3 regions of the Pectobacterium nicotianae genome follow, and region 2 is predicted to be linked to each of the others. Evidence: riboswitches for the same ligand, from Rfam matches in the RefSeq annotation. Region 2 holds a riboswitch; each other region holds the start of a gene.
The links. A riboswitch is a leader RNA that binds a small molecule or an ion and turns the genes downstream of it on or off. The one in region 2 is predicted to bind thiamine pyrophosphate.
Positions count from the first base shown of each region.

Region 1: it holds a riboswitch for thiamine pyrophosphate, as region 2 does, so the genes downstream of both, thiB (thiamine ABC transporter substrate binding subunit) here and thiC (phosphomethylpyrimidine synthase ThiC) in region 2, are expected to answer to the same signal.
Region 3: it holds a riboswitch for thiamine pyrophosphate, as region 2 does, so the genes downstream of both, thiM (hydroxyethylthiazole kinase) here and thiC (phosphomethylpyrimidine synthase ThiC) in region 2, are expected to answer to the same signal.

Region 1 covers NZ_CP096821.1:673,069-680,969, reverse strand. Annotated here, with positions in the region: gene MYB54_RS03010 (helix-turn-helix transcriptional regulator) at 1-180, shown strand, start outside; gene sgrT (glucose uptake inhibitor SgrT) at 344-508, opposite strand; gene sgrR (HTH-type transcriptional regulator SgrR) at 599-2,257, shown strand; gene MYB54_RS02995 (aromatic alcohol reductase) at 2,307-3,236, opposite strand; gene MYB54_RS02990 (LysR family transcriptional regulator) at 3,520-4,425, shown strand; TPP riboswitch at 4,600-4,696, shown strand; gene thiB (thiamine ABC transporter substrate binding subunit) at 4,777-5,760, shown strand; gene thiP (thiamine/thiamine pyrophosphate ABC transporter permease ThiP) at 5,736-7,343, shown strand; gene thiQ (thiamine ABC transporter ATP-binding protein ThiQ) at 7,330-7,901, shown strand, end outside.
Region 2 covers NZ_CP096821.1:4,587,454-4,595,354, forward strand. Annotated here, with positions in the region: gene MYB54_RS20405 (DUF1481 domain-containing protein) at 1-453, opposite strand, end outside; gene hupA (nucleoid-associated protein HU-alpha) at 458-730, opposite strand; gene MYB54_RS20415 (YjaG family protein) at 935-1,525, opposite strand; gene nfi (deoxyribonuclease V) at 1,603-2,292, opposite strand; gene hemE (uroporphyrinogen decarboxylase) at 2,308-3,372, opposite strand; gene nudC (NAD(+) diphosphatase) at 3,520-4,302, opposite strand; gene MYB54_RS20435 (Rsd/AlgQ family anti-sigma factor) at 4,411-4,872, shown strand; TPP riboswitch at 4,995-5,149, shown strand; gene thiC (phosphomethylpyrimidine synthase ThiC) at 5,264-7,219, shown strand; gene thiE (thiamine phosphate synthase) at 7,216-7,857, shown strand; gene MYB54_RS20450 (HesA/MoeB/ThiF family protein) at 7,859-7,901, shown strand, end outside.
Region 3 covers NZ_CP096821.1:1,385,818-1,393,718, reverse strand. Annotated here, with positions in the region: gene yegS (lipid kinase YegS) at 1-269, shown strand, start outside; gene psiE (phosphate-starvation-inducible protein PsiE) at 298-705, opposite strand; gene thiD (bifunctional hydroxymethylpyrimidine kinase/phosphomethylpyrimidine kinase) at 928-1,731, opposite strand; gene thiM (hydroxyethylthiazole kinase) at 1,728-2,522, opposite strand; TPP riboswitch at 2,560-2,656, opposite strand; gene MYB54_RS06205 (hypothetical protein) at 3,252-3,518, shown strand; gene MYB54_RS06200 (DUF4062 domain-containing protein) at 3,565-4,572, shown strand; gene ahr (NADPH-dependent aldehyde reductase Ahr) at 4,892-5,911, shown strand; gene MYB54_RS06190 (GGDEF domain-containing protein) at 6,055-6,978, shown strand; gene MYB54_RS06185 (hypothetical protein) at 7,161-7,901, opposite strand, start outside.

The DNA of each region.
Region 1 (7,901 bases), 1.0 Mb from region 2:
GTCGCCGACTGGCTGGCCAAACAAAAAAAAATCCCCCAAGAATTAGCCGATAACGCCCGGGAGCTTGCCACGATTAACCTGGCTTTACAGATACGCAATGCCCACCAGAAGGACGAATTAGCTCGTTATTGTGCACTGCTCAGCGAAGGCAAGCCATTACGTGAACCAATCATCACGTAAACAACGCCGCTGATACCTCACTACCCTGCAAACCACCCGCAGCAGACAAAGCTAGCGGCAGGTAAACACCATAAAAAAAGCCAGCGAAAAACTCGCTGGCTGGTGAAACATCACCATTACTCAGAATACATTGTTTTACTCAGAATAAATTGTTTCGCACCGCCTAAAGCCAATGACGGTACTCTTCATCAGACATGTCGTTCAGGTGCCACTGCGTTGCCTGCTGCAATAGTGCAACGCGCTGTTGGGCAGACATCCATCGCAACCACTTTGCCTTACAGGTCGATAAGTAGGTTTGATAGAACTGGTACAAACGGGAAATCGCCATCAGCCACCTCCTCTCTTTCCTTGTTGCAAAGTATCGGCGTAATATAGGGAAAGATAAATTGATGACTTTAGTGCAGGGAGTTCCTCTTTTATGTCTTCCCCTCGATTGCAACAACAGTTCATCCGCCTGTGGCAGCACTTTCAGGGGCAAACGACCGACACCACGCTGCAAGAGTTGACCGGGGTGTTGAACTGCTCACGCCGCCATATCCGCTCATTACTGAACACGATGCAGCAGGAAGGCTGGCTCGTCTGGCAGGCAGAAGCCGGAAGGGGAAAACGCTCTCAGCTATCGTTTGTTTATACCGGACTGGCGCTACAGCAGCAGCGCGCTGAAGATCTGCTGGAGCAGGATCGCATTGAACAGCTAGTGCAGTTGGTGGGTGACAAAGAAGCGGTGCGCCAGATGTTACTTGCCCACCTTGGGCGCAGTTTCCGGCAGGGAAAGCATATTCTGCGCATCCTCTATTACCGCCCCTTACGCAACCTGCAGCCAGGTTCGGCGCTGCGGCGTTCGGAAATGCACATTGCACGGCAAATTTTTAGCGGGCTGACCAATATAAATGAGGAAAATGGGGAACTAAAACCCGATCTTGCTCACCATTGGCAGATGCTGGCCCCGCTGCACTGGCGTTTTTATCTGCGTCCGGCCATCCGCTTCCACCACGGTCGCGAGCTCACGATGGATGATGTCATCACCTCGCTTAAGCGCCTCACCGCATCGCCGCTGTTTTCGCACCTTGAAACCATCACATCACCAATGCCCTTCGTGATTGATATTCGGCTGAGCAGCGCGGATAAATGGCTGCCGTGGCTATTGGGCAGCGTGCACGCCATGATTTTGCCGCAGGAATGGCAAACGCTACCCGATTTTGCCCAACACCCGATTGGCACTGGCCCTTACGCCGTGGTGCGCAATAACAGCAACCAGTTAAAGATCCGCGCCTTCGATGATTATTTTGGCTATCGGGCGCTAATTGATGAGGTCAATATTTGGGTACTGCCCGACGAGCCAGAGGAAATGCCGGTATCTATCCAACTCCAGTCTGACAATTCTCGTCACGAACAGCTGGAAAGCCGGATGGAAGAAGGCGGCTATTTCCTGCTGTTCGATAAGCGTTCGCCGTTAGCATCACGACCGGAAGCTCAGCGATGGCTCAGGCAGGTCTTTAACCCTATTTCGCTACTCAACCACGCCAATATCAGCAACCAGCGTGACTGGTCTCCCGCCTACAGTTTGCTGCCGCGCTGGCACCATCATCATCCCGATGTACCGCAATCCATGCCGAAAGGGCTAACGGACGTCACGCTCACGTTCTATCAGGCACACCCTGAATATCGGATATTAAGCGAGATAATGCACACACTGCTGGCACAACACGGCGTCACATTACATATTCAGACGGTCAGCTACGAAGACTGGTATCAGGGCAATGCCGACAGCGATATCTGGTTTGGTAGCCTGAATTGTTACCTGCCGATCGAATTCTCCCTGTTCGCGATGCTCTACGAACTCCCGCTGGCACAGCACTGTCTGAATGACGATCTGCACGCGGACGCGCAGCAGTGGCGTAACCACACGCTGCCGATGGCAGAGTGGTGTGAAAAGCTGATCGCCAGCGGCCAACTGCACCCTCTTCTGCATCACTGGCTACAGCTTCAGGGGCAGCGCAGTATGCGCGGCGTCAGGATGAATATGCTGGGCTGGTTTGATTTTAAATCTGCCTGGTTCGCGCCGCCGGAACGCTGACGGTATCTGAAAAGTGCGGGGCAAAGAGAATTGCACCGCACCCTTCTGCCTATTTTTGCAGTTGCATCCGTAAGAAATGCTCGACGTCGACCGTCTCATAACCGTTACGTTGATTAAACGTACCGGATTTGTCCCACCACATCCCTTCACCCAGAGCGAACGCTGCCCGGTAGCGCGTCATGACGTCATCTGGAGCAGCTTTCAGGTCCGCGCGCAATTTGTCCAGCGTCCATACGGTCTTCTCAAACGTCCTTCCCGTGACATGTTCAACGACATCAGCAAGCTGCCCGTATGAAATCGTGTCGCCTGCCACGTAGACCACCTCATTAACCAGGCGTGGCTCAGCCAGCAAGATTTCCGTCGTGAGCCAGCCAATGTCTTCGGGGATCGTCACGGTCACTTTGGTATCCCAACTTCCCAAGCCATGAAGGGTTCCACGTTCCAGATCCACCACATCGAAGGTTGGCTCAAACAGGAAACTCGTGAACATGCCCGTCGAGACAATCACCCATTCGGTACGTTGCTGGCTGCGCAGCAGCTGCCTCACGTCGTACTGCTCATCAAAAACCGGATGCCCGCTGTTGCGACCAACTACGTCATAGTCAACGCCAAACTGCCAGGGGAAATAGCGCGCGACGTTGGCAGCCAACACCGCTCTGGTTATTTTCATCTGAGTGCCAGGCCCTGCTACGAATCCCGAACAGTTCACTACCGTCTTATAATTCCCGAAAAGCCCCTTAAGGGTATGTTCATCAGAGGCTAGATCGAACCCCATCACATCAACCCCCAGGGCACGGAGTTCGGCCAGTGTTGCCCTATTCTGCTCCGACGGATCGTTAATGGTGCCCGGTGAGACCAGTGCCGTGACCGACAATGGCAGAGCGCGCGCACGCGGCGCGAGAGCACGCAATACCGCCATACCGAGCTGCCCTGCACCAAGCACAAGAATATCTTTCAACGCTGATCCGCTGTCATTCATTACTTAACTCCTTCAGAATTTCAAATTATCACTATCATAGAGGTCGTGTGCTTCCCCTATGCATTCAGCGTGCTAACATGCCTCTGGCCTTTCCATACTTGTCACTGTCAGGAAATCCAGAGTTCGGGAGCTATGTTATACAAGAATGCGCGCATGATAAGATTCAGCCACATCACTTTATAATTTGAAAAAATCAAACAATTAAGTGATATAGCTGCTGGCACGATAGGTACGTCGTCTATGCGTCTTATCAACGTTTCATAGCAAAATGAGGAGACATCGTATGGATCGGTTTCAGGCCATGGAAATATTCATGCGTGTGGTCGATGCGGGTAGTTTCAAAAAAGCGGCGGAAACAATGCATGTTTTACCCTCCACCGTAACCCGCAGCATTAAAGAACTCGAATCACATCTGGGGGCTCGATTACTCAACCGAACAACACGAGCGCTCAGTATTACGGATGTTGGCTTGCGCTATTACGACAGTTGCAAAGCGATCTTGCGTGATGTGCACGCCGCTGAAAGCGTAGCGGCACAGCAAAAGGAAGAACTGCATGGAACGATCAGAATCGGAGCGACACCTTCTCTGGTCAAAAACTTTCTTATTCCAGCACTGTCCGGTTTCTGTGAGCGCTATCCGGGAATAAAGTTGGATTTCCACTTGGGTGATGCCACTGTAGATATCGTTCAGAATGGTATCGATTGTGTCATCAGAACCGGAGAACCGCCGTTATCTCGACTGGTCGCACGACGTCTCGGTGCGTTCCATTGGTATATTTGCGCATCTCCACGCTATCTTGAACAGCATGGACACCCGACAACGTTAGAGTCGCTCAACAAGCACGCCGCAGTAGGATATACCCACAGCCGAACAGGTCGTTCAACTCGCTGGGATTTTCACGATGGAGCGCACACCGTAGCGATGCCAATAGCAGCACAGATCAGCGTCAATGACACGGATGCCTATGTTGCCGCAGGTGTAGCCGGCTTGGGGCTAATACGCATTGCCAGCTATATGGTGCACCAGCAACTTGCTGATGGACATCTTGTCAGGCTACTTCCTGATATCAGTGCCCCGCTTGAACCTATTTTCATTCTCTACCCACAAAGCCGCCACCTCTCGCCCGCGATTCGCGCCTTTATCGACTGGTGTACAGCGCTAATCGAACAAGAATCAGCACAATGGTGAATGACCACAAATAAGACACAAAAGCCGTCACGTTAAGCGAAATTGTGAGCGTACGGCTGTCACGCCGCAGTATCTGAGCGAGCATAGAGGGCTGGTTTGATTTTAAATCTGCCTGGTTCGCGCCGCCGGAACGCTGAGAGCCTTTCGCTGCCCGACTTAACCCTTTACAATGTGCCGTTCTCAACGGGGTGCGGAAAATTTTTCGCTGAGAAGATACCCGTCGAACCTGATCCGGTTAATACCGGCGAAGGGATTTGAGAGTGCTGCTCATTGCTGCCTCAAAGTCCTTTGCCACCCTATGATTCTCAGGAGTGCAAAGTGTTAAATCAATTATTACCGCGTTCAGCCACCGTGCTGAAAACCAGCCTGTCTTGCCTGCTACTGCTCTCAGCGTCGGCGTTCGCCAAGCCTGCGCTTACCGTATATACCTACGATTCATTCGCTTCCGAGTGGGGTCCAGGCCCTGTCATCAAGACCGCATTTGAAAAAGAGTGCGAGTGCGAGCTGAACTTCGTCGCGCTGGAAGATGGTGCCTCGCTGCTGAACCGTCTGCGTATGGAAGGCAAGAACAGCAAAGCGGATATCATTCTGGGGCTGGACAACAACCTGCTGCAGGCAGCGGAACAAACCGGCCTGTTTGCGCCACACAACCTGGACACCCGCGCCGTCACGGTGCCGGGCGGCTGGAACAATAAGACATTCGTGCCTTATGACTACGGCTATTTCGCGTTTGTGTATAACAAAAACACGCTGAAGAACCCGCCGAAAAGCCTGCATGAGCTGGTGGATAGCAACGAACCGTGGAAAGTGATCTATCAGGATCCACGCACCAGCACGCCGGGACTGGGGCTGCTGCTGTGGATGCAGAAAGTGTATGGCGATGATGCGCCGCAAGCCTGGCAGAAACTGGCGAAAAAAACCGTTACCGTCACCAAAGGTTGGAGCGAAGCCTACGGTCTGTTCCTGAAAGGGGAAGCGGATCTGGTGCTGAGTTACACCACGTCGCCGGCCTATCACATCATTGAAGAGAAGAAAGACAACTACGCGGCAGCGACCTTCAGCGAAGGACACTATCTGCAAATTGAAGTCGCCGGGCAGTTGGCTTCCAGCAAAAATCCCGAGCTGGCAAAACGCTTTATGCAGTTCATCCTGAGCCCAACGTTCCAGCAGGCGATCCCTACTACAAACTGGATGTATCCGGCGGTTAAAACCGATCTGCCAGCAGGCTTCGCGACGCTCGCGGTGCCGGAAAAAGCCATGCAGTTCAGCGCGCAGGAAGTCGCTGACCAAAGGACCCAGTGGATTCAGGCATGGCAACGCGCCGTCAGCCACTGATCGGCGGACGTCTGTGGCCAGGGCTACTGGCCACCACGCTGTTAATTTCCGTTGCCGCACTGGCTTTCGGCGCCCTGTGGCTACAGGCACCCGAAAGCCAGTGGCGCACGCTATGGCATGACAGCTATCTCTGGCATGTCATTCGGTTTACCTTCTGGCAGGCCTTTCTCTCCGCGCTGTTCTCTACCGTTCCGGCCATGTTTCTCGCCAGAGCGCTGTACCGGCGACGCTTTCCCGGCCATCGCTGGCTGCTGCGCCTGTGCGCGATGACGCTGGTGCTGCCCGTGCTGGTCGCCGTTTTTGGCCTGCTCAGCGTTTACGGTCGCCAAGGCTGGCTGGCCTCTGCGCTGGGCTGGTTTGACCTGAAATATACATTTTCACCCTATGGGTTGCAGGGCATCCTGCTGGCGCACGTCTTCTTTAATCTGCCGCTGGCAACCCGATTGCTGTTGCAGTCGTTAGAAGGCATCGCTACCGAGCAACGTCAGTTGGCCGCGAATCTGGGCATGAACAGCTGGCAGCATTTCCGGCTGCTGGAATGGCCCGCCCTGCGCCGGCAGATTTTACCCACTGGCGCGCTGATTTTTATGCTCTGCTTCGCCAGCTTTGCCACCGTGCTGTCGCTGGGCGGCGGCCCGCAGGCAACCACGATCGAGCTGGCGATCTATCAGGCATTAAGCTTTGATTACGATCCGGGGCGCGCGGCGCTGCTGGCGTTAATTCAGATGGTTTGCTGTCTTGGTTTGGTACTGCTGAGCCAGCGGTTGGGGCGCATTCTGCCCGTCGGCAGCACACAGCAGCTTGCCTGGCGCAACCCGCAAGATAGCGCTTTAAGCCGCCTCACCGATGGCCTGCTGATTGGTGCACTGTTGCTGCTGGTCGTCCCTCCTTTGCTGGCCGTGGTAGTGGATGGCGTGAACCGATCTCTGGTTACCGTGCTGCAACAGCCTGTGCTCTGGCAAACGCTGTTTACCTCACTGCGCATCGCCTTAGGCGCAGGGCTCCTGTGTCTGGTACTGACCATGATGCTGCTCTGGAGCAGCCGCGAGCTCAAGCTACGCCAGAAGCCACTCTACGGGCAGTTGATGAACCTGAGCGGTATGCTCATCCTCGCCATGCCCGGTATTGTGCTGGCAACCGGCTTTTTCCTACTGCTGAATAACAGCATCGGGTTACCGCAATCCCCTTACGCACTGGTGGTGTTCACCAACGCGCTGATGGCGATTCCCTACGCGATCAAAGTGCTGGAAAACCCCATGCTAGACGTTGCCGAGCGCTACAATCGACTCTGCACGTCGCTGGATATTCGCGGCTGGCAGCGATTGAAGCTGATCGAACTCGCCGCGCTGAAACAGCCTCTGGCGCAGGCGTTAGCCTTTGCCTGCGTGCTGTCGATCGGGGATTTCGGCGTTATCGCGCTGTTCGGCAATGAGCAGTTCCGCACGCTGCCGTTCTACCTGTACCAGCAAATTGGTTCCTATCGCAGCGCCGACGGCGCAGTCACGGCGCTGCTCTTAATGCTGCTGTGCTTTATGTTATTTACTCTGATTGAGAAACTGGCAGGCCGTCATGATCGCGCTTGAGAAATTGACCTACTTTTATCAGCACTTGCCCATGCGTTTTGATTTTCACGTCAAACCGGGCGAGCGCATCGCCATCCTCGGCCCCAGCGGCGCAGGGAAAAGTACGCTGCTGAATCTGGTTGCCGGTTTCCTGATGGCAGACAGCGGGGAATTACGACTTAACGGCGAATCTCACCGCGAGACACCTCCAGCTAAACGACCGGTGTCGATTCTGTTTCAGGAAAATAACCTGTTTCCTCATTTGACGATCGGACAGAACATCGCGCTGGGGCTACATCCCGGACTGCGACTGAGTGCCACACAGCGTGAAACGTTACGGCAGATCGCCGATCGGGTCGGTCTGGCAGATCTTCTGGATCGTCTGCCGTCGCAGGTGTCCGGCGGGCAGCGCCAGCGCGCGGCATTGGCACGCTGTCTGGTGCGTCACCAGCCCATTCTGCTGCTGGATGAACCGTTCTCGGCACTCGATCCCGCCTTGCGTCAGGAAATGCTCGATCTGGTTGAAGGCGTGTGTCAGGAGCGTGAATTCACGCTGTTGATGGTGTCTCACAATCTGGA
Region 2 (7,901 bases):
ATCGCTCAATTCCAGCATGCGCTTCGCATCGAACTGGTAGAGCGCGATTTCATCATCAGAAACCGATTCACGTCTTTCGGCAAGCTGCCGCTGCATAAAGCTGACAGTTCCATCTTCTGCAAAGCGCAAACGCATATCTTCTTGTTGCGCCCCGAGCTGATTACGCTGTATCTCGCGTAGCTTATCCTGCTGGAACGTATAGCGCGTCACTACCAGAGCATTGCCTTGAAGCGGGTTGTATACGGTGGTCAGCGCCGTCGTATTCTGCGCATCATCCTTACGCCACAAACGCACAACACCACGATCGGCAACGTAGCCGCTGGCGAAAACGTCCGGCGGTGCGGTGCGGCTACTACAAGCTACCACGGCTATAAGCACGAGGCCTGCGCCACACAAACGTCGTAAAAGCAAAAGGGGCGAAAACGCCCCTCTGCTTAAACTTTTAACCGGCATGGGCTTATTTAACAGCGTCTTTCAGAGCCTTGCCAGAAACAAATGCTGGCACGTTGGCAGCAGCGATTTTGATTTCTTTACCGGTTTGTGGGTTGCGGCCAGTGCGCTCATTACGATGGTTCACTTTAAACGTACCAAAACCAACTAATTGTACTGCATCACCTTCTTTCAGAGACTCGGTAATTGCCGCCAAAGTTGATTCCAGAGCTGCTTTAGCCTGTGCTTTTGACAGATCAGCTTTGTCCGCAATTACATCAATCAGTTGAGTCTTATTCATAAGTTATCCTTACAGTGTGTTTATCGCTTGCTAAGCATCGAGTGCGACGGATATGCCCTTTCCCGTTTCAGGGTGTAATAGCACTCTCCTGCATACACGCACCGACAGCCACTTTTTTTACGCCCCCCAAATGTAGACCAGACAGGGTGCGAATGTGAAGCCTTAAGACAGGCCATTTCAGGCCTTAAATCACGTTTTATCGCGTTATTGATGCAAATTTATCCCGATGTTACTACTTCCGGCCTCGCGCAGATCGGAACGGAGCCCTTTGATCAGCTCAATATCGCGTTCTTCGCAGGCCGCCAACAGGCGAAAAATCTCCCATTGGATGTCCCACTCTTCTTCAATTGCAGGCAAAACCTTGAGCTCATCGTCGGTCATTTCTTTGCCTGCCTGCGTCATTTCCAGCATGGCAACCGTGCGGATAGACGTTTCGCTAATCGCTATCGCATGTTCCAGCGTTTCACCGCTTAAGCGCGAATGAATCAGCTCGCCCAGTGCGATACAGGCATCAATAGCCGGGTAGACGCCGTAAAGATCGTAATCTTCCGCAGCGGGAACCGCTTCTTCCAGCTTTTCCAACTGGCTATCGAAATTAACCTTCGCATCTTTAACAACCAATGTTTCCCATACCAGATCGAGAATGCGACGGTAAACCATCGCGTCGCCGAATTCTGTTTGACGACAAAACTCGTGGTAATTTGGATACATACGTTCACAAAGACATGCCATGAAAGTGACATGTTGCCAGCTCGCCAGCTTTTCCAGACGTAAATGAATGGGGTTACGTAACATTTTTATGCTCATTAACGGCGACGGACGGCAGTGTACCTGAAATCACAGTGACGCCCTATGCCTGAATTCCTAAAGTTTTACGACAATACGTTAGCGGCTTGCTGCCGTTGCCAACGCACAAATGCGGGACGATTTGATGCGACAGCATCAGCCCAACGAGTCGGCTCCGGTAAACGGTAGCCGCGCATACAAGATTGTACCCAGTGCAATGCACTATCCTGACTGACTCGATGCCCCGTCGCCACAAACAGCGGATTACAGCGCGCTTTGCTACGCCATACCCAGCCAATCTGCTCGCCTTTATCCAGTAACGGCTGCTGGCTGCCAACGCTCTCCGCCAATGGCTCAAATCGGCCACAAAGTCGACTTTTCGCCACGCCAATCGTAGGAACATCAACTAGCAGACCAAAATGGCTGGCAACGCCGAGACGACGTGGGTGGGAAATCCCATGCCCGTCGACAAACAGTAGATCCGGTTTCTGTTCAAGCAACGCCCACGCGGCGAGTAGCCCAGGGCATTCACGAAACGAAAGAAAACCAGGGATATAAGGCATTGTCGTGCTGATACGCGCAATCTTGTATTCTATCAGTTCCAACGAAGGATAGCGCATTACCGCAATCGCAGCGCGGGTTACTGAGCCTTCTTGCTCAAAGCCAACATCCGCACCCGCGATAAACGTGGGCTGCTCAAAAGGTAAATCGTCGTGCCGAATCACATCAGAAGCGCGGGCCAACTGTTCAGCCCGCAGCCGTTGTGTATCAATCACATCACCTCCTGTGAATCATGCGTGATAAGGGCGAGACAACCGATGGACAGCCTCAACAAACACGCCCGCGTGCTCCGGCGGCACATCCTGATGAATGCCGTGACCCAGATTGAAAACATGGCCATTGCCTTGTCCAAATCCGGCCAGGATCGATGCCACTTCCTGCTCGATCCGTGCCGGATCGGCATACAACATCGACGGATCCATATTTCCCTGTAGCGCGACTTTATCGCCTACGCGACGGCGTGCGTCGGCGATATCGCTCGTCCAGTCCAGCCCTAACGCATCACAGCCTGTTTCCGCCATTGCTTCCAGCCACTGGCCTCCGCCTTTGGTGAAGAGCGTCACGGGTACGCGGCGGCCTTCATTCTCGCGCTGTAAACCATCAACAATCTTATGCATGTAATGCAGGGAGAATTCTTTGTAGTCACGCCCGCTCAGCGCGCCGCCCCAGGTATCGAAGACCATCACCGCCTGCGCACCCGCACGAATCTGCGCGTTGAGATAGAGAATGACGCTATCCGCCAGCTTATCCAGCAACAGGTGTAGCGTTTTAGGCTCGGCGAACATCATTTTCTTGATGACGGTAAACGCTTTGCTGCTACCGCCTTCAACCATATAGGTCGCCAGCGTCCACGGACTGCCCGAGAAGCCGATAAGCGGCACTTCCCCGGCGAGATTTTTACGGATCGTCCGCACCGCGTTCATCACATAACCGAGTTCCTGCTCTGGATCGGGAACCGGCAGGTTAACCACATCGGCATGAGACGCGATCGGAGACTGAAAGCGCGGACCTTCCCCTGCTTCAAAATAAAGCCCTAAGCCCATCGCATCAGGGATAGTCAGGATATCGGAGAACAGGATCGCCGCATCCAGCGCATAGCGCCGTAAAGGTTGTAACGTGACTTCACAAGCCAACTCTGCGTTTTTACACAGCGACATAAAATCACCCGCTTGCGCGCGCGTTGCCTTATATTCCGGCAGATAACGCCCCGCCTGACGCATCATCCACACTGGGGTGACATCAACGGGTTGGCGTAATAACGCCCGCAAATAGCGATCGTTTTTCAGATCAGTCATGTTCTTTTCCTTTCAACCTCACGGCGGTTCTACACCGGATGGATGTGATGAAACGGATGCGTTATAAGGCGAACGCTTTATGAAGCGAATACGCTATGACGCAGGTGCGCGGTGTACGCAAGCATTCATGACGCCAATACTACCACGTCAGCTTTCGTTCTCGTGATAAGCGCGGCACAGTACCACCGTATCTTCGATAAGCCGACGCGCCACGGTGCCCGGCGGAGGTAACTGCGGGAGTTGGTCATAGCGGAACCAGCCTGCATCACGCAGCTCTTTCGGGTCATGCTTGATTTCGCCACCCGCATACTCGGCCATAAACGCCATCATCAGTGAATGAGGGAATGGCCAAGGCTGCGAACTCACATAGCGCAGGTTCTTTATCTGAATTTGGCTCTCTTCCATCACCTCACGCACGACCGTCTGCTCCAGCGTTTCGCCCACTTCGACAAACCCGGCCAGCACGGTGTACATGTTTCCGCGATGCCGATTGTGTTGTGCCAGCAAAATTTCCTCGCCACGGCGAATCGCGACGATGATGCAAGGTGCGATCTGCGGATAATAGCGCTCTTTGCAGTGGTGACATAAACACGCCAGCTCCGTTTTACTCCGCACCATTTCATGGCCGCAATAACCGCAAAAACGATGAGAGCGATAGAATTCAGCCAGCTGTACGCCTCGCCCCGCCAGTTGGAATAAGCCAACGTCCTGATCGAGCAACTGGCGAACCGATGCCATATCAGAATCCCGGCCCTGGCAGACCAGCCAGACAGGCAGTCCTTGCCATTCACCGATTTGGCGAGCCGTTTTCCCCTGCAACGACCACGCCGTAGCCGTTCCGCGCGGCAATTCTCCCTGAGGGAGCCAGATTTGTACCGCGTCGCTAACCACCCACCAGCCGGTTTCGTCACCTTTTAGCGTCTGTTCCATATCTTTTTATTGCTCCACTGCCACTTCACTGGCATTTTACATTCAGAGTGATTACATAAGTTTTATAACTGGGATTTCAGTTATTTCTTACCGTTCACGGAGTCAACAATGCTAAACCAGCTACAAAGTCTAACTGAATACGTTGGTGGCAATAATGCGTTAATCGACCAATGGCTACAAGCGCGTAAGCAGCTTCTGGTGGCTTACTATCATTTGGTTGGCATCAAGCCGAATAAGGAAACGCTTTCTCTTCTGGATGAAGAGGCATTGGATAATTTTTGCCAAAATCTGGTGGACTATCTTTCTACCGGCCACTTTCATTTATACGAAAAAATGCTGCATGAAGCAGCGACGCACAGCGAACAAGTATTAGCGCTTTCCACCCAGCTCGACCTCGCCCTGCAAAATAACACGCAGCAAATTATGACGTTTTACGATAGCCATCTGGCGGCAGCCATCGACCATGATAACTGCCTCGAATTCCAGCAGGCACTTTCCCACGTCGGCGAAGCGCTGGAGGAACGTTTTACGTTAGAAGACAGAATGATTCAGCAGGTTTACGACAAATAGTCGTCATTTGACGTTATTTCAGGACATCATCACACATTGTAAAAGCAAAAGCGGCACGCTTTGACATCCGCGTTTTGCCGACATACAGTGTAGGGGTTTTATTGGCCCGTTTAAGAGACGGGCATATCTTGTCGGAGTGCCTAGCGTGCTCGTGTTTTGTTTTACGAAATCAATCGTTATGACGAAACTTATGAGCGCACAGGCTGAGACCGTTAATTCGGGATCCGCGGAACCTGATCGGGTTAATACCTGCGAAGGGAACAAGAGTAATGCACCTCTATTGAGCCCAAGGCTGCGTATTCCCACATACCTGCTCTGACGTTCAATATCATTATTACTCCCTCCGGCTCCAGACAAGCAATCTTCCCTTTACGTCTTACAGGAACTTGCTATGTCTACAGAACCTTTGTCTATAAAAACAGTGTCGTCAAAATCGGGTCGCCGTGAACAGCGTGCCGCCGCCCAGCAGTTTATTGAAACCTTACAGGGAACCGCATTTCCCAATTCCAAACGCATTTACCTTGCAGGTTCGCGCGACGACATCCACGTGCCAATGCGAGAAATTCAGCTTAGCCCGACGTTACTCGGCGGCAGTAAAGACAACCCTCAATACGAGCCCAATGAACCAATCCCGGTTTACGATACGTCAGGGCCTTATGGCGATCCCGCTGCGCAACCCGATGTCCGCGTTGGGCTAGCGAAGCTGCGCGCCGGCTGGATTGCAGAACGCCACGACACTGAAGCGCTATCTGGCGTCAGCTCTGATTTCACCCAGCAGCGTCTGGCGGATGCCGGTCTGGATCATCTGCGCTTTGAACATTTGCCACGGCCGCTGCGTGCCAAAGCAGGCAAACGCGTTACCCAGCTCCACTATGCCCGACAGGGGATCATTACCCCCGAAATGGAATTTATCGCCATTCGCGAAAATATGGGACGCGAGCGCATTCGCGGTGAGGTGCTGCGCCAGCAGCATCCGGGGCAAAGTTTCGGTGCCCTACTGCCGGAGAACATCACGCCGGAATTTGTCCGCCAGGAAGTGGCCGCCGGTCGCGCCATTATCCCTTCCAACATCAACCACCCGGAATCAGAGCCGATGATTATCGGACGCAATTTTCTGGTGAAGGTTAACGCCAATATTGGTAACTCCGCCGTGACATCCTCCATCGAAGAAGAGGTGGAAAAGCTGGTCTGGTCTACCCGTTGGGGCGCGGATACGGTGATGGATCTCTCAACCGGCCGCTATATTCATGAAACCCGCGAGTGGATTCTGCGCAACAGCCCCGTCCCCATCGGAACCGTACCGATCTATCAGGCGCTGGAAAAAGTGAACGGCGTGGCGGAAAACCTAAACTGGGAAATGTTCCGCGATACGCTGCTGGAACAGGCCGAGCAAGGGGTGGACTATTTCACCATCCACGCTGGCGTGTTGTTACGCTACGTGCCGATGACGGCCAAACGCCTGACCGGCATCGTCTCACGCGGCGGTTCCATTATGGCGAAGTGGTGCCTGTCGCATCACAAAGAGAGCTTCCTGTACGAACACTTCCGTGAAATCTGTGAAATCTGCGCCGCTTATGACGTCGCGCTGTCGCTGGGTGACGGCTTACGCCCCGGTTCCATCCAGGACGCCAACGACGAAGCCCAGTTTGCCGAGCTGCATACGCTGGGCGAGCTGACCAAAATCGCCTGGGAATACGACGTGCAGGTGATGATCGAAGGCCCTGGGCACGTTCCGATGCAGATGATCCGCCGCAACATGACCGAAGAGCTGGAGCACTGCCACGAAGCGCCGTTCTATACGCTCGGCCCGCTAACTACCGATATCGCACCGGGCTACGATCATTTCACCTCCGGCATCGGTGCAGCCATGATCGGCTGGTTCGGCTGCGCGATGCTCTGCTACGTGACGCCGAAGGAACATCTTGGCTTACCGAACAAAGAAGACGTCAAACAGGGGCTGATTACCTACAAGATCGCCGCCCACGCCGCCGATTTGGCGAAAGGCCATCCCGGCGCGCAGATCCGTGATAACGCCATGTCAAAAGCGCGCTTCGAATTCCGCTGGGAAGACCAGTTCAATCTGGCGCTCGATCCCCAAACAGCCCGCGCCTACCACGATGAAACCTTGCCGCAGGAATCCGGTAAAGTCGCCCACTTCTGCTCTATGTGCGGTCCTAAATTCTGCTCGATGAAAATCTCACAGGAAGTGCGCGACTACGCCGCGAAACAGGAAGCGGAAGCCAAACCGATTGAAGTTGGTATGGCACAGATGTCGCAGGAATTCCGCTCGCGCGGCAGCGAGCTTTATCACAGCGCCACCAGCCTGCAAACCGAGGAAAGCAAATGACGGATTCGACGCCCTTTGCCCCAACGCCGCAGCGGCTGGGGCTTTATCCCGTCGTCGATAGCGTGGAATGGATCGAGCGACTACTCGGCGTCGGGGTGAAAACGATCCAGTTGAGGATCAAAGATCGGTCAGATGAACAAGCCGAAGCCGAGGTGATCCAAGCGATCGCTTTGGGTCGCCGCTATCAGGCACAGCTTTTCATCAATGACTACTGGAGATTGGCCGTCAAACATCAGGCATACGGCGTACATCTGGGTCAGGAAGATCTGGACACCGCCGATCTGGCCGCGATTAAACAAGCTGGCCTGCGCTTAGGCGTCTCCACGCACGACGATCGTGAGCTGGCGCGTGCGGTGGCAATCAGCCCGTCCTACATCGCGCTGGGGCATATTTTCCCAACCCAAACCAAAGACATGCCATCAGCGCCGCAGGGGCTGGCCGAACTGACGCGCCACATCACCGATCTGCAAGGTCGATTTCCTACCGTTGCGATTGGCGGCATCAGCATCGACAAAGTGCCTTCGGTGTTGAAAACGGGCGTAGGCAGTATTGCCGTCGTCAGCGCCATTACGCAGGCTCCAGACTGGCGGCAAGCAACCGCGACGCTACTCAGGATGATTGAAGGAAGGGAGGCATGACATGGTAACGAATCCTCATCCAACGTCTGCCGGGCTGAGCGATA
Region 3 (7,901 bases), 1.7 Mb from region 2:
GCCCAGAGGCGCTGATCAACGATGGGCTACTGGAACTAAGCGTGCTGTCGGCAACCGAGCTGCTGCCGAATATGCTGCAGGCCTGGTTCACCGGCAGTGAAAACCAGAACATGATTTCCGCTACCCTGCCGTGGCTGGAGATCACCGCCCCGGACGATATGACGTTTAATCTGGACGGCGAGCCGCTCAGCGCCAAACGCTTCCATATCGAGGTGCTTCCCGCAGCGATTCACTGTCGGCTGCCACCGCAATGCTCGCTGCTGGAATAGCGGCGCGTTTCGACTATTCCTGTTTCTACTATTCCCGCTTCAGGCGATTACTGTTTGCCAGGTACAGCGTCACCACCAGCAGCAGGATCGCCGCGGAATAGACCAGCGTATCCGACGGGCTTTTGTGATCGACAATAATCAGGCGAATGATGGCCGTGATGCCGATGTAGATAAAGTAGCGCAGCGGGAAGTGATAGCCGGACTGGAAATACTTCACGATCAGCGCAATAAACTCAAAATACAGGAAATAGATCACAATGCCTTCTATCAGCTGATAGGAGGAATCTTTCTCGTTGGAGATCAACAGCACTTTCGCCAGATGGAACGTTTCCTTGACTAAAAAAATCACCAAAATGATCGCCAGCACCAGCAGGCCGATATTGAGTATCGTCTGAAGCGCCTTGGCAGCCATCGCACTGCGAGCAGAACCTGCCATATGTTATCCCCACACCCTATTTCACATTAACGCCAAGATTTCACAGCAAAGTAACCGGACGACCGTGCACTGTCTACGCCGAATACGCTTAATTTACTTTGAAATTACTGGCAAATGTGTCACGCAAAGTACAAGTCAATTTACTTATACCCGCCATACGCCATACGCCATACGCCAAACGGCAGGAAGGCGGCAGCGCGAAGGATTGAGGGCATATCATATTTACCACCAACGGTGGAAGTGATGAACGGGGCCGATACCGTGCCCAACCTCCAGCGTGTCGGCCTGCTGTAGTGCCTGCTGTAAATAGTCCTTCGCTGCCTTGACCGTTTCCGCCCAGCTATCGTGACGTGGTCGCAGCGCCGACAGCGCGGCGGACAGCGTGCAGCCAGTGCCGTGTGTATGGCGTGTATTCACACGCGGAGAGCTAAAGCGCTGCGGTTCAGCCTGTCGACTGAACAGCCAGTCCGGGCTCTCCGCTTCGCTGAGGTGGCCGCCTTTCATCAGTACAGCCTGGCAGCCCATCGCCAGCAGCGCTTTCCCCTGTTCACGCATTTCCCGTTCGTTAGCGGCGGGTGACGTATTCAGCAGCGCGGCGGCTTCCGGTAGATTGGGCGTAATCAGGGACACCAGCGGCAGTAAATCACGACGGATCGACTCCACCGCCTCCGGCGCGAGTAGCGGATCGCCACTTTTCGCCAGCATCACGGTGTCCAGCACCACAAAAGGCACAGCGTAACGACACAGGCGCTCGGCAACGGTTTCAACAATATCGGTCTGCGCCAGCATCCCAATCTTGGCGCTGTCGATACGCACATCGCTCAGCACGGAATCCAGCTGTGCTGCGACAAAATCCGGTTCAATCCGGTAGACGGACTGCACGCCGCGCGTATTTTGCGCCACCAGCGCGGTAATGACCGAGGTGCCGTAAGCGCCCAAGGCTGAAAACGCTTTTAAATCCGCCTGAATACCCGCACCGCCGCTCGGATCGGTACCCGCAATCGTCAACGCATTGATACGCTTCATGCCAGATCCTCCGCGCGCAGGGTATAGAGTCTATCGAGGAAATGGGGGATAAAACTGCCCGTTCCTTGCGCTACCGAGGCCGCCTGCTGACCCGCTAACGCCATGACATAGCACGCTGCCGCCACATGGGATAATCGGTCACCCTCCAGAGCACAGAAGCCCGCGACGACCGCCGATAGCGCACAGCCCGTACCGACCACGCGCGTCATCATGCTATCGCCGCCGGATACCGCGATGTCTCGCTCACCGTCCGTGACATAATCCACCACGCCGGTCACCGCAACAATGGTCCCCACTTGCAGAGCCAGCTCGCGTGCAGCAGGGAGCGCCGCCAGAGAATCATCGGCGCTATCCACGCCCCGCCCCTGTGCGGATAACCCCGCCAGCGCCATGATTTCAGACGCATTACCGCGAATCGCCGCGGGTTTCCCTGCTAGCAATTCACGACAGAATTCAGTACGAAAGGTCAAACCGCCTACCGCAACCGGGTCAAGCACCCACGGTGTATTCGCTTGGTGGGCGCTGTTTACCGCCGCCCGCATCGCCTCAGCACGCGTACGTTCCAGTGTTCCGACGTTAATCAGCAGCGCATCCGCTACTGTGCTGAACTGCGCGGCTTCTTCAGGATCGACCACCATCGCAGGCGACGCATTCAGCGCCAGCAGCACATTAGCAGTAAAAGATTGCACCACATCGTTGGTCAGACAGTGCACCAGCGGCGCGGCAGAACGGAATTGGGTCAGTGATGTTGCTGCCTGAGCGGCAGAAAAGTCGGTGGGTCGCGTGTTCATAAGTCTCCCAACCGGCGTGGAAGAAGGCGGCAACCGGTGGGGCATACCGTGACTTCCCTACGCTGGCATTATCCAGATCAGGTGGTACGGGTATTTCTCAGCCTTCACAAAGAAGGGCACCCCGAGTCATTTAAAATCAAAATGTTGCGATTAATTTTTTATTAATCGTTGATCAGGATAATGCCAGTGGGAGGTATTGTAAATGGACATCCAATCCTGCTAGTGTCCAACGGATATTGACCTTATCCACAAGCAGTGGACTAAACAAGGTTCTGGTTTCCAAACAGTACCTGGCTGATACCACCACAGGTACTCTGAAGAATCAGCAAGTTATATCCTTTCGTCAAAGAAATCTTCATTCGATCAAATTTTTATTTTTTTGTGAATTATTGACATTGTCGTAAGCCTTGCCAGACAAGGGTTGCGCGTTTCTTAACCTTTCGCAATCTAAATTTAACCTCAAAATCAAGCCTTGCACTCAAAAGAATCTCAACTAAAATACCCAGCATGTAGTGCCTTACTGAAATTAATACACTACATATAGATAACTAATTAATGACAGGCATAAAAAAACCGGATTCACAAATTGTGAATCCGGCTTATGAAGCATGACCACCATGAGTTTGCAGACTCATAACGTTTGTTAGCCTCACTTTCATTTCTACAGTTTGATTGTGCCGAGCTTGGATGGTCATGTAAATACCAATTAGTGCTCATAAGGAGCTACACATGACAATCTGTAATAAGTCTCATCGATACAATACGACTTTCATTAACCTGCCAGATGACCAAGGCGGTGAGGGGCGGCATAAATGTTGTGGCTGCGCCTACGATCAAGGCTACCAATCAGGTTTATCTCGAACGGAACAAGCCTGGGTAAATTTGCATGTTTTACCTGATAGCCAAGCGGGCACTGTGCGCCATAAAAGCCCTCAGGCAGCATTTGCTGAAGGTTATCGCGATGGTATGCGTGATTCCTATAGCCACGCTGGTTAAGTTAAATGAAGGGGCTTAATGCCCCTTCATCTTTTAAGGGAAAGAAATGGATAAACGCTATCAGGTCTTCGTAAGTTCAACTTTTACGGATTTGGAAGAAGAACGGAAACACGTTATACAGACGCTAATGGAAATGGATTGCATCCCTGCAGGAATGGAGTTATTCCCAGCAATTGATGAAGGGCAATGGGAATTCATAAAAAAAGTCATAGATGATTGCGATTATTACCTGCTAATTATTGGTGGACGTTACGGTTCTGTAGCCGAAGATGGGCTTAGCTACACAGAAAAAGAATTCGATTATGCTGTTTCTAAGGGCTTACGTGTTGTTGTTTTAGTGCATGAGAATCCGGAAAGCCTCCCTTTAGCCAAATCTGAAAAAGATTCTGAACTCAGAGAAAAGCTCAGTGCGTTCATAGAAAAGGCATCCTCTAACCGTCTTCGTAAAACTTGGGCAACAGCAAAAGATTTGCCTGGATTGGTTGCCTTGAGCATGAGTAAAACGATGAAAACTTATCCGGCAATCGGATGGGTGAGGGCTAATTTAACGTCTTCTGAAAATGATTTACGTGTAATAGTAGATTTACAAAAAGAAAACGAACGGTTAAAAAGCGAACTAGTAAAAGCAACTTCTACCCACAAACAAACTCTTGACTTAAATCTAGCGGATTTCGATGATGTTTTCGATTTTGATTGCCAATCTACTTTTCCTAGAGGGCCATACACAACTGGCGGGATTAAAATTTGGTCTGTAGGCATGAAATGGAAGGACATATTTCATACAATATCACCATACCTCACTCGGTATTATTCTGAATCAAATGTCTCGTCCGTTATTGCCGAAACAGCGAAAAGAGTTGCTGACAAAGGAGGGACATCCGCTAAAGTCTCCTCGCAGGATCTTAAGACTATAGGTGTGCAATTGCGTGCATACGGTTTAATTAAAATCGAATCTTTAGCTACGACTGATGGTAGTATGAATACATTCTGGTCATTAACAGAACCCGGACAAATTGAGATGCTCAAAACCAGAACGATAAAAAAGCAAAGTTAAATTACAACAGAATAAACTATCTTCATTTCGTCTCAAAGATCTGGGGGAAATCTTGTACCTAAAATGGATATTTACAATATTTTCCCCCTCAGGTAAGTAAACACCATTTATTTCCACCCCAGGCCATCAATTACATAGCAAATCGTGGATAACGGAAACGTATGCAGATAGCGGATAGTGATCCCTGATCCACTTCAGCCAACCGTCAGGCTGCTACCCCACATGACACAAAATGAAAAACCACAGGCACGTTGTGACATAGAGAAAAACGCCATAACCCTTTAGACTGGTTAATCAAACCCATACTGAGGAGATTGTGATGACGATGATAAAGAGTTATGCCGCACCGGAAGCAGGCGCAGCGCTGGAGTTGTATGAGTTTGATGCGGGTGAACTGCAGGCGGAAGACGTAGAAGTCACGGTTGATTACTGCGGCGTATGCCACTCCGATCTCTCGATGATCGATAACGAATGGGGCATGTCGAGCTATCCGCTGGTTGCCGGGCATGAAGTGATTGGTCGCGTGCACGCACTGGGTGACGCGGCGAAAAGCAAAGGATTGAAGGTGGGTCAGCGCGTCGGTATTGGCTGGACGGCACGCAGCTGTGGGCACTGCGATGCCTGTATCAGCGGTAGCCAAACCAACTGCCAGCAAGGCAGCGTGCCGACAATTCTGAATAAAGGCGGTTTTGCCAATAAGATTCGCGCGAACTGGCAGTGGGCTATCCCGCTTCCCGATTCCATTGATATCGAATCTGCAGGCCCGTTGCTGTGCGGCGGCATCACCGTGTTCAAACCGCTGTTAATGCACCATATCACTGCAACCAGCCGCGTCGGCGTGATCGGTATCGGCGGCCTGGGACACATCGCGATTAAACTTCTGCACGCGATGGGCTGTGAAGTCACAGCGTTCAGCTCAAACCCGGCTAAAGAGCAGGAAGTGCGGGCGATGGGTGCCGATAAAGTCGTCAACAGCCGCGATCCGCAGGCGCTGACCGCACTGGCAGGCCAGTTCGATCTCATTATCAACACCGTGAGCGTCGATCTGGAATGGCAGCCCTACTTCAACGCGCTCGCCTATAACGGGAAATTCCATACCGTCGGCGCGGTAATGAAGCCGTTCAGCGTTCCAGCCTTCACGCTTATTGCGGGTGACCGCAGCGTTTCCGGCTCTTCTACCGGTTCACCGCATGAGCTGCGTTCTCTGATGAAGCTCGCCGCGCGCGCCAACGTGAAGCCACAGACGGAACTGTTCCCAATGTCGAAAATCAACGATGCCATCCAGCACGTACGTGACGGCAAAGCTCGCTACCGTGTTGTACTGAAAGCTGATTTTTAATCGGTAAAGACGCCTGAGCGATCGGGCGTCTACTTTTTGCACATCACGTCATTCTCTGGGTTACACCGCTCGATACCACGATGCTGAATGTATTAAATGAGTTTCATGGTAGGATTGAAAGGTGATGCAAGAGGAGATCCGCAATGCCTTTTAAAGAGTATGACCACGACTTTATTGATAGAAATAAAAAAGCCTCCTCGTCTGTCAGGCTCGCCCTGTTGTTGTCTACGTTGGTCATTATATTCAACCTCGTATTCTTCAAACACCGCGACTTTCAGGAGCAACTGCATAATAATCCGGGTTCTTATACCGACTCGATTGCACTGGTTTTTCTTTTGTTCATCTTGTCCTGCACCAGTAAAATCTCACTTAACCATACCTCAGCCTTATCCATTCGCCTCGGGCTACACGTCTGGATATGCTCAGCCACGTTTGACTTGATGGATGAATTTATCTATCAGCCCAAGCTGGTTGGATATTATGTTGAGGATCTGCTGAGAATTATTGGTATGTTTGGCGTCGGGTTTGGTGTCTACAACCTGATATATAAAATCAATGATAAGTACGTCGAAGCCAAAATACAGTCATTCAGCGATGAACTTACACAACTCCCTAATCGCCGATTTTTTATTAATGAATTAAAAAAACTCGAAGCGAAATCACCCTATTTATTTATTATCGACATCGATAATTTCAAAGTCATCAACGATAAATATGGACACATAAAAGGCGACGAAGTATTAAGTAAATTCGGCCATATCCTTTCCCGCTTTGATAACAGTGAGGTGGTGGCGACCCGAATCGGGGGCGAAGAGTTCGCGATTATTCTGTATGCCGGAACACAGGCTCGGGCAGAGAAGTTGGCAAGAGAAGTACTAAAAAATGCGAACAAAATCATTATCAAGAATATGCACCACCTTTCTGTCAGTATTGGCGCAGGTAAAAAACAGCCGCAGGAGCCCACCGAGCACTTTATGAAACGCGTGGACATCGCGCTTTACCAGGCTAAAAATACCGGTAAAGGCAAAGTGGAATGGGCTCTGGAGCCGAGGGAAAAAACGCAGTAGATCATCTCCCGCCATACCAATAACACGGCCGCACGGACGCGCCGTCCGCTAAAAAACATCAACGCTATTTTCGCTGAAATAAAAAACGAAAAAATAACAGGCCGTATGGTAATTGTTCTGTCGCTGTAAGCGATACTTTGTATATAAACGGGATAGCGTTATCCCGTTTATTTCTTTATAGCTTAACTAAGCGCTTGGGTATTCCCGGGACACACGAGCTGTTTACTTTTAATATGGTAAACTTCGACGTCAGGACGCGTGAAGAAGGCAATTTCCCACGGGTTTTTAGTGACGAATTCATGGCGCACTTTTTCATATAGCGGATTATCACGCGCGATAATAAACGCTTCCCCTTCAATAATGGTGTAGTTCCATTCAATCGCCCGCTCGAAGGTATAATGACTGCGCTCATCCATCGCAAAAAAGCAGTGCGGATTACGTTTGAGCAACTGAGATTTAAAGGTCTCCGGGAACGTAATCAGGAAGATATCGTTATCCACGGACGACAGGAACGCCAGCACCGTAGTATGCGGCTGCTCGGCGGCCATGGTAATGAGTACGCCAACCTTATTGGAGAAATCCTGCTTTTCCGTCGGTGGAAAATCGACCATCGGCGTCAAAGGCACTGGCTTTGACGGACGGTTGTCTTGCGGAAACTGATAGCCCGGTTCACGGATGTCCAACACAGGCGTGAAACCGTGCAAAAGCTGGCACTCTCGCGGTTCCAGCACGACCCAATCGCCTTCGCTTGCTATCACGCGTCCTTTGTAAGAGGTACGATAGACCTGAATATTGGCATCAAATTCATCAACCCCGGAGCGGTTATCAAGGTGAATCGTTGCCAAATCGCCAACGGTAAACTCATGACCGTGTGGGAAAAAAACGCGCAGACTGTTATCCGCATTGGGATAGACGCCACAAAT